2 regions of the Anaerospora sp. genome follow, and region 1 is predicted to be linked to the other one. Evidence: riboswitches for the same ligand, from Rfam matches in the RefSeq annotation. Region 1 holds a riboswitch; the other holds the start of a gene.
The links. Region 1 has a riboswitch for cobalamin ahead of cbiD (cobalt-precorrin-5B (C(1))-methyltransferase CbiD). Riboswitches for the same ligand answer to the same signal wherever they lie in the genome.

Region 1 (4,954 bases):
GACTCGCTTGCCAGCTTTTAAATAGGAAGCTATTTTTTCGGCCCCCCGTTGCCACTCAGCCTCCAGAACGGCTTTATCCCGGGTCATGGGCGTCGAAATCTCGACAATCTCCGTCGTTTTAGGAATATAAGGTCCCGCAATATGTAATGCTACCAGCTCATTATCAGCACTTGAGCGGGGAACACAAACAACATCCACCATCTGAAGCACCTGGGTCGCCCGGATTGTGAGAAGCTCTGGAGAACCGGGACCAACTCCGATACCATAAAATTCGCCTTTCAATTACCCTTCCTCCTTGGTTGCACTAATAATATAAATAGGGTTAAGCGCCTGGAACATGTGAGAAGCCCCAACAGAGCGGATGCGGCTGACCTGTATGCCGCAAGCTTCACTCGGATAATTCCGTTTCTTCAGTTCCTGAAGCGCACCATGCAAAGTTTCCACGGTTATTGCCGTTATCACCAAACGGCCACCCACCTTAAGCAGACGGTCTGCTTCTGCCAATATTGCGGAAAGCTTGCCGCCGCTGCCGCCAATGAGAATAACATCTGCTTGAGGCAGCGCCGCCATTGCCCCAGGTGCACTGCCTAAGATGGCCGAAACAGCAGGTGTACCGAACCGTTGGGCATTTGCCTTGATTAATTCAATGCCTTCCGTTTCTCTCTCTATGGCAAACACAGCACCGGTTTGGGACTGCAGGGCAGCTTCAATGGATAAAGAGCCCGTTCCAGCACCAATATCAATAATCGTATCACCTTTGGCAATCCGCGCCTTTGCCAGTACCTGTATGCGAATTTCCTGTTTTGTCATTGGAATATCGCCGCGGATAAATTCATTATCAGCAATACCCGGATAATAATGATAATTACTCATCAGACACCACCATAACACAATGATGAAAACCAGTCACTTTACTACCCTCTTCTAAGGTTAGCGCAGCGATGTTCTCATTATCATAGGATAAATTTTCACATAACCAGCACTGCGTTGCCGGGGGCCAGCCCAGCTTGATCAGCAATTCAGCAATAAAAGCCGGGTTATGTTTACCATCAGTCAAAAAGCCCATTTTCTTTCCTGGCTGAAATGCGAGTGCCCCGTCATCCGCCCGCCGGCCATGCATACTGAGTAATAGCGCATCTTGCCAGAAGCGACCTATTCTGGCAAAAGCCAATTGTACAGAGCTGATCCCCGGTATGACTTTCAGCTTAGCGGATCCAAACCTATCTTTAAGGGCAGCAAGCAAGCTGTAGAAGCCCGGATCACCGGAAACCATAACCACAACGTCTTCTGCTGCAACGGCTTTTTCTATATAAGCAAGAACTCCCTCAATATCACTGCCGATCACATAACTTTTTTGATCTTTACGGCTAAAAGCAGTTAAGGCCCTGCGGCTGCCGATCAAAACAGAGGCATTTGCAATTGCCTTGCTCGCTGCAGGCAGCAAATAATCAGGTGATCCCGGCCCAATTCCGGCAACTGTTATGTAATATTCCATCCCAAGGTTCCTCCTATTTCTCTTGCCGCGTCATCCATGCCGAGAATTTGCCCCTGCAGGGTTACAATGACAGTCCCGACCACTAAATCATCAAAAACATACCGGCAGGCTCTTTGGCTCGCCCGGTCTGCCAGCAAAGGATAGACACTTTCTAATTGGTGTTCGGCAATAACCGCCATGGCTGCTTCTGTAGTGGTGCAGGCAAGAATATCACGAATTGCCTGCTGCGAGGCACCAACAGCCCCGGCATAAGCGGCCATTGTTTCAAGCCGGGCATCTGCTACCCGGTTATGAGTATGAAATACGCCAGCTGCGATCTTTACAACTTTACCTAAGTGACCAAACAGCAGTACTTGTTTCATGCCTTGCGCTGCTGCATATTCGAGCATATGTCCAATAAAATTACTAGTCTGAATGACAGTCTCTCCTGGCAGATTATATATATTTATCGCAATATTTTGTCCGATCTTTCCCGGTGCAAAGACGATACTATCATAGCCTAATGCTTTTACCATATTAACCTGAGGTGTCAGCGAGTTCTTAAATGCTTCTTCAGACATAGGCTCAACGATTCCGGTCGTACCTATGATGGATAAACCGCCCACAATTCCCAGTTGAGGGTTAAGCGTCCGCTTAGCTAGTTCCGCTCCCCGGGGAATATTAATGGTCACAACTGCACCCCAGCCTGCCGGAAGCGATTCACTTACTGCTTTTTCGATCATTATACGGGGCCCGGGATTTACCGCAGGCTGACCTGCCGGGACCGACAGTCCAGGTTTCGTAACCGTTCCCACACCTTCACCGGCAACAATAGCAATACCTGGCTGCAGCCGCATTTCTACAACTGTTTCTATACTAACGCCATTGGTGATATCCGGATCATCACCGGCATCTTTAATGACCTTCGCCCAGCCGCTTTTTTCATCGGCTCCGGAAGCGTCAATCGGCACAGTTAATATTCGTCCCTGGGGAGTTGTTACATCTACCTGTGCAATCGTAATTCCCTGCCAGGAAAGAATAGCAGCCTTAGCAGCAGCGGCAACACAAGTACCAGTGGTAATCCCATTTCTCATTGGCTTTGACATTAAAAACCCCCCTACACTATGCAGGGGGGTAAAATAGACACGAATCAAGTGTTAATATTTCCACCCACCTGCCTATCTTCCGTAAGTCATAACGGTGTGTCAGAACAGGCAGGTCTCCTGACTCTAGTTCTTCGCCGCAGTTGCACCTTCCCAGACATTTGTCCAGTGGTTATTACACAACTAAGCTCCCTATTACAGTGGCGGGACCGTGCCGGCATCTGCACCGGCTTCCCTTTTAAGCAAACTTGCACCTATTCCCATATATATATAATTGGTAATACTCTGATAGTATTTGTTATATATTCCATAAAATAACCGCTTTCCCTCCTTTTATGGTTGATTTTATCAAAATATAAATTTTTTTGACTGCAATTACCGAAAACGTGAATTTGTTTACTTTTTCACATAAATTCAAGCAATATCTTTCTTATCCTCATTTTTTTGCACTATTTTCATGCCGGGAAAAAGGATTTTAATTTAGATGTGCGAATATTATTTATGAACTTTACTGGTCTGACCAGTAGCGAAGGAGTGAGACAGTGAAAAAAGTGTGTGAAAATTGGGAAAAATATCTTCCTGCCGATTCTGTTGGAATTTCACTATTTGAAGAATTTCAAAGCCGCGCATCCGGTGCTTCAGCAGAGATAATCCGGGTAAAAGCTCCTTCTGATGCAATTGCTGCCATTACAGGTATCATTGAGAATACGAATGCAAAAAAGGTTGTTGCCGTAAACTGTCCCTTGCAGCAAGCAATCCAGCTTCATGATGCAATCCGGGGAATGGGTCTCACTGTATACACAGAGCAAGGCGATATTGCCGAGCATGCCGAATCGGCTGATATTGGTATCTCCGGTGTCGAGTTCGGCATAGCAGAAACCGGCAGTGTCTGCCAGGATGCTTATGCCGTTGAAAGCCGTCTCGTTTCAACACTTCCGCCTGTTCATATTGCTATTTTAGACAGCAGCCATATTCTACCTGGCATTAAAGAAGCATTTGATGTTATCTCTCAGGTTTTTCATCATGGCTATATTAGCTTTATTACCGGGCCAAGCAGAACTGCAGATATCGAAAGGGTGTTGACTATCGGAGTTCATGGCCCGAGTCGCTTAATCGTCATTGCCATAGACCAATCTGCCGGAGGTGACGCTTAATGGAGACCAATAACCGCAACATACGTGAAGAAATTAATCAAAAACTGGATGATGATATATTGCGTGGCGCCCTAGGGCGTTTTGCCGAAGCCTATCCGATCTCCAGAGCAAAGGCTTACGAGAATGTAGATAATATTGAAGAATTGCGCGACTGGGTACAGCAAATGAAATCGGCTGCCGTTGAAAAAATAGAAGAAATTGCCGATCAGTTTGTTACTGAAGCGACTCGGCGGGGTGCCAAAGTTTTTCGGGCAGGCAACGGAGAAGAAGTAAAAGAGTATTTGTTACGACTTTGCCAGGAAAAAGGTGTCAAGCGTATTGTTAAATCTAAATCTATGGCTTCCGAAGAGATCCATCTGAATGCTGCTTTAGAAGCGGCCGGCCTGCATGTAAAAGAAACAGACCTGGGTGAATGGATCATTTCCCTCGCCGGACAAAAGCCTTCCCATATGGTCATGCCCGCTATCCATCTGAATCGCGACCAGGTAGCCCATTACTTTTCCAAGGAACTGGGTCAAACAATAGAACCGGATATTCCGTTTATGGTGCAAGTCGCACGGCAAAACTTGCGCCAAGAATTTTTGCAGGCTGACATGGGTATTTCAGGTGCTAATTTTGGCATTGCTGAAAATGGTGCGATTGGCTTAGTAACGAATGAAGGAAATGCCCGCTTAGCAACTACGCTCCCCCCTATCCATGTTGCTATCATTGGTTATGAAAAGCTTATTCCTACTATTAAAGATGCCGTTCCAATTTTACGCAGCCTGCCTCGCAGCGCCACTGCTCAATTAATGACCAGCTACATGACCATGATTTGCGGACCTACTCCTGCCATGGTCAAGAAAGACGGCAAATGGGTAGAAGAACAAAAGGAACTGCATATTATCCTGCTGGATAACGGACGGCTGAAAGCAGCTAAAGACGAGAAATTCAAGCAAATCTACCAATGCGTCCGCTGTGCTTCCTGCCTTAACGTTTGCCCTGTTTACACTTTAGTGGGCGGCCATGTGTACGGACATATATATGCAGGCGGTATTGGAGCTATTTTGACTGCCTTTCTTCATAGTATGGGTGATTTTGAAAAAATCAACGAACTCTGCATTGGCTGTCGCAAGTGTACCACAGTCTGTCCAGGACGAATTGATATCCCAGGCCTCATTGAGGAGCTAAGGGCACATTCAGTCAAAGAAAAAGGATTGCCCTTTGCGGTTCAGGCCATGTTT
Region 2 (4,954 bases), on a different contig from region 1:
TTGCGAATGCAAAGGAAAAACATGCAATGAAGCATACGCAATTTAAAAAGGCGCCTTACGCTTTGCGAAAGTGCCTTTTTGCCGACGATCTGAACAGGAAGCTATTAGCTTGCTGTTCTTTTTATATTAGAGATTTTTTCTTTACAAAGCTGAATATTTGAGTATATCAGCTAAATAGGTACTGCTGCCAAACCATGCTTACTCATCATGTCAAGCCAGTCCCGAACCGGTTGACGGGAAAGCCGCTTGGGATGAACAACTGCATACGTCTGCCAGCGGGGCGGCAAGGGTGAACCGGTGAGGGGAATTTCAATTACGGAGTTTCTGTTCAAGGCTTTTTGAACAGTAGAACGGGTCAGAATAGCTGAACCGGCTCCGTCTTCAACAAGGGAAACAATAAAAGACGGATTACCGATGTTAGCGTGAAACCAACGTGTTCCTGGCAATAATTGGGCAATCCAATCACTGAAAGCTCCTCCCCAGTTATGAAACAGAAAATCAATCTTTGCCAGGTCCTTAACCGGCATTTCCACCTGATTTGCAAGCGGATCACCGGGAGGACATATTAAAACAAAATCTTCTTCATTACATAGGAATGTTGTAAACCGGCGAATTCTTGGCAACTGATAAACGATTGCAATATCGATAATGCCGTCTACCAAAGACTGCAAAATATCCGTTGAATGGCCGGCAACTGCTTTTACCGAGATGCGGGGAAAGCAGCGCAAATATTCACGGTAAACCGGGAGTAAGAGATTTGGCATTGCTGAATATACATTTCCTATAACTAAGCGGTCATCAAATAGGGCTGCTGAATTTAAAAGGGCTTTGCCATTTTCGAAGTCTTCCAAGATATGCTGGGCATAAGGAAGAAACATAAGGCCACTTTGCGTCAATACCACACGCTGATTATCTCTGATAAACAATTTTTGCCCTAATGTCTTTTCCAGCTCGGCGATACGGGCACTAACTGTTGATTGGACAATATTTTGTATTTCTGCCGTTTTTGAAAAGCTCTTCGTTTGGGTTAAAATTTGCATTGTTTTTAAAACTTCTATATCCACTAAGGCTCTCCTTATCTAGTGTATTAAAAATTTCGATAGCAATTATTAATATGTTTCGTTTTACAAATAAAAACTCCTTTCTTTATAATAAAGATAGTTACCGTTATTGAAAAACATTATCAACTACATAGATTGAACAGGTGTTGCTATATGCGACTTAATAGAAAAACCGGTTAAAGGCCGGTGCGGTCCCGCCACTGTAATGGGGAGCAGACTCAAGATAATACCACTGGGATATACATCCTGGGAAGGTTTGGGTAAGCAATGAGCCAGAGCCAGGAGAACTGCCTGTATGACGTCACCATTTGACCTGCGAGCGACAGGGAGGGGATTAAAACGGCAGCTGCAATGGCTAAAACCGTATGAGCCCTTTCCTTTTTTATCTATTAAGAAGGACAGGGCTGTTTTATTTATCGGCGAGAGCTCTATAATCAGAGCAGTACATACCTGCTTTGCATTCATAGATGATTATTCGAAAGACGAGGGGAGCAAGACATGAGAAAACGACTAAGAAAACAAGTAATCACGGCGCTTACTTTAACGCTGATGACGGGTATGGGGGTGGCTGCAGCAGAGGAAAACCCGTATGCTGACGTGTCTCAAAATCACTGGGCTTATGCTGAAATTGATGCATTGGTCCAGGATAAGCTGATTGCTGGCTATGATGCGGCTGCCTATGACAAAGATAAAGTTGCTACCCGCTATGAAATGGCCCGGTTTTTAGCCAATGCACTGAGTAAATATGATCAGGCTGACAAACAGCAAAAGGCAAAGATTGACCGGCTGGCACATGAATTTGCCGTAGAGCTGAATACGCTTGGCGTGCGGACAGTGCAAACAGAACAACAGCTCCCTAAAGAAGCGGTGCAGCCGGCAAAACAAACGAAAGCAAAGAAAACGTCAGTTACGATTGACGGCGAGACTTTAATTGAAGCCTCAGATGTGGACAGTAAAAAACAAGAAGGCAGCAATGCCTTTAATTGGCGGCAGCGGCTGCACCTCAACGCCGATTTCAATGACCGGGTGAGCTATAAATCACGTATTCAGGCCAGCGGCAAATTTGGCAGCGGCAGCTCAGAAAACGGGAATACATCCAATGAAATGCGCTTTACCCGCAGCTATATCCAAGTGAAAGATTTCTTTGGCATTGATCAGTTTCAGGCCGGCCGGATGGCGCTGGCTGTTGGCCGTTATTTTCCCCTGGCCTTGCAGGGCGATGCTGACGGTGTTGCGCTGAAACATCAGTTCGGCAAAACCAGGCTGGACGGCTATTGGGTCAATCCGGAAAAAAATACTGATTTAAAAGGGATAAATCTGAATTTTGCACCCACAAAATCCTTTGAATATAATGTAGGCTATATTTCTGCTGATGGCAGCCTTAAAACGGATGCTCCAGCAGTGGCAGCAAACTATGTGGATACCGGCCTTTCATGGGAAATACAAAAAGGGGTTACCGGCGTACTTAATTACACAAAATCCGATGCCTCCGGCTCACCCGATGCATGGGCGGCCCAAGTCTCGTATAACTGGGTAAGCGGCAAGCGGCAAGCAGGATTTTATTCCTATGAGGGACTTGTCAACATCCTCGTACCCCATGATCAGGCTATTGCTCTTACCTACCGGGATATTGATAAAGATGCCTTGCCTGGCAATTACGGCAACTTTACTGGGGTTGGTGAAGCCAAGACAAACGGCCATAAAGGGTTGATGCTTGGGTATCAGAATATGGTAATGGATGGTATCCGTATGTCGCTGCAGTATCAAAATCTGGAGGATAAGTTAACCGGTAAGCATGACCACCGTTATTACGGAGCTTTTGATATGTATTTTAATTAATGCTTCGCTGATACGGCAAAAGAGGAAGGGGATTAAGAAGTGAGTAGCAAGAGTTATAAGAAATTATTTGCAATAGCAATAGTGATTACTATGCTGGGCAGCATACTTCTGGCTGCGGGCTGCGGCGGCAGTAAAAATGAGAAGACACAGGCAACGGCAAAAGACGAGATTGTTGTTGCTATCGGCGGTGAAAAGGCCTCGGGCTTTGATCCCGTTACCGGCTGGGGGGCCCAGGGGGGAACTTTGTTTCAAAGCAAGTTATTGGATGTCAGCCCGGACAATAAAATCGTCAAGGATCTGGCAACCGATTATAAAGTAAGCAGCGATGGCCTGACCTGGACCTTCACTATCCGGGAAGGCGTAAAATTTCATGACGGCAAATCGCTGACGGCTAAGGATGTGGCCTTTACTTTTAATAAAACAAAGGAAGCGGCCAGTTTCGTTGATTTAACCGAGATGGATAAAGCGGAAGCAGTGAATGATAAGACTGTTGTTTTCCATATGAAGAAGCCAATGTCGATTTTTCCATATCAGGTGGCAACACTGGGGATTGTTCCGGAACATTTATATGGTGACGGTAAAGCTTATGCCCAGCAGCCAATTGGCTCCGGTCCGTATAAATTCGTCCAGTGGGACAGAGGCCAGCAGCTGATTGTAGAACGCAATGATGATTATTATGGCGGTAAAGCACCGTTTAAACGGATTGTCTTCTTGTTCCTGAACAATGATGCCGCATACGCGGCGGCACAGGCCGGCAAGGTGGATGTGGTAAAAACAACGGAAGCACTGGCCGTCAAAGCCATACCGGGTTATAACATTGTTGACTGCAAAACCTTTGACTTCCGCTCCGTCTCGCTGCCTGTTCAAACTCCGGGAGAAAAAAGCGGGGAAGGCTATGAGATCGGCAATGCGGTTACCAGCGATAGTATAATCAGAAAAGCTCTGGCTCTGGGTGTAAACAGAAAACAAATGATTGACAATGTATTGAACGGTTATGGACAGCCTGTCTTTACCATTTCCGATTATCTGCCATGGGAGAATAAAGCGATCCAATGGAAAGACGGCGATATTGCCGGTGCAAAAGCACTGCTGGAGCAAAATGGCTGGATGGATGCGGATGGTGACGGAGTTCGTGAAAAGAATGGCTTAAAAGCAGAGTTTCATCTTGTTTATGAAGCCGGTGATTCCACGCGTGAATCGATTGCAATGGCTTTCAGTGAACAGGCGAAAGCGCTTGGCATCAATGTTATTGCTGATGGACTTGGTTCTTCGGACCGCGTTAACCATAAGCATAAAGATGCCTTTCTCCTGGGGGGCGGTGCTTATAGCCCTATCTATATGCTGAATGCCCTGCACAGCCGGTTTGCGGCTAAAGGCGGCTGGTTTAATATTGTTGCCTATAAGAATCCGGTTGTAGATGGTTATCTGGATGCGGCAATTGGCGCACTGGATGATCAGACAGCTGATGAGAACTGGCGCAAAGCCCAGTGGGACGGCCAGACTGGCGGCAGTGTTCTGGGAGATGCTCCATATATTTATCTCATGAACATCAGCCATCTGTATTTTGTCCGCGATGGTCTGGATCTTGGTAAACAAAAATGGCATCCCCATGATCACGGGTTTGTCGTGATCAGCAATATTATGGACTGGTCCTGGAAAAAGTAGATGAAATCAAACCTGCAATGAGCCCCGAAGCGGCAGTGCTGTCTGCTCCGGGGCCGGGGTTTGTCTGAGAGGAGGAATTTCGCATGCCTATGATCACATATATAGGCCGGACATTGGTGCGGGGTATCGGGTTGCTGGTGGCAGTTATTCTTGTAACTTTTGTGCTTGTACAAGCATCGCCGATTGATCCGATGGAAGCCTATGTTACGGCCGAGAATCCTGTATCGCTAGAGCAAAGAGCGGCTATTGCCGAATACTGGGGTCTGAATGATCCGCCCCTGGAAAGGCTGGGCAAATGGGTCAGTGCATTGGTCCATGGCGATATGGGGACATCTATGTATTACCAGCAGCCGGTGACGGAAGTCATACGGGTTCATTTTACGAACTCG

Region 2: it holds a riboswitch for cobalamin, as region 1 does, so the genes downstream of both, RTR76_RS11680 (hypothetical protein) here and cbiD (cobalt-precorrin-5B (C(1))-methyltransferase CbiD) in region 1, are expected to answer to the same signal.

Annotation. Positions count from the first base shown of each region.
Region 1 covers NZ_DALZUO010000011.1:15,585-20,538, forward strand. Annotated here, with positions in the region: gene cobI (precorrin-2 C(20)-methyltransferase) at 1-282, opposite strand, end outside; gene cbiT (precorrin-6Y C5,15-methyltransferase (decarboxylating) subunit CbiT) at 283-873, opposite strand; gene cbiE (precorrin-6y C5,15-methyltransferase (decarboxylating) subunit CbiE) at 866-1,495, opposite strand; gene cbiD (cobalt-precorrin-5B (C(1))-methyltransferase CbiD) at 1,480-2,580, opposite strand; cobalamin riboswitch at 2,670-2,850, opposite strand; gene RTR76_RS10675 (lactate utilization protein) at 3,120-3,731, shown strand; gene ldhH (L-lactate dehydrogenase (quinone) large subunit LdhH) at 3,731-4,954, shown strand, end outside.
Region 2 covers NZ_DALZUO010000012.1:101,723-106,676, forward strand. Annotated here, with positions in the region: gene RTR76_RS11675 (LysR family transcriptional regulator) at 171-1,064, opposite strand; cobalamin riboswitch at 1,186-1,371, shown strand; gene RTR76_RS11680 (hypothetical protein) at 1,560-2,900, shown strand; gene RTR76_RS11685 (ABC transporter substrate-binding protein) at 2,940-4,565, shown strand; gene RTR76_RS11690 (ABC transporter permease) at 4,649-4,954, shown strand, end outside.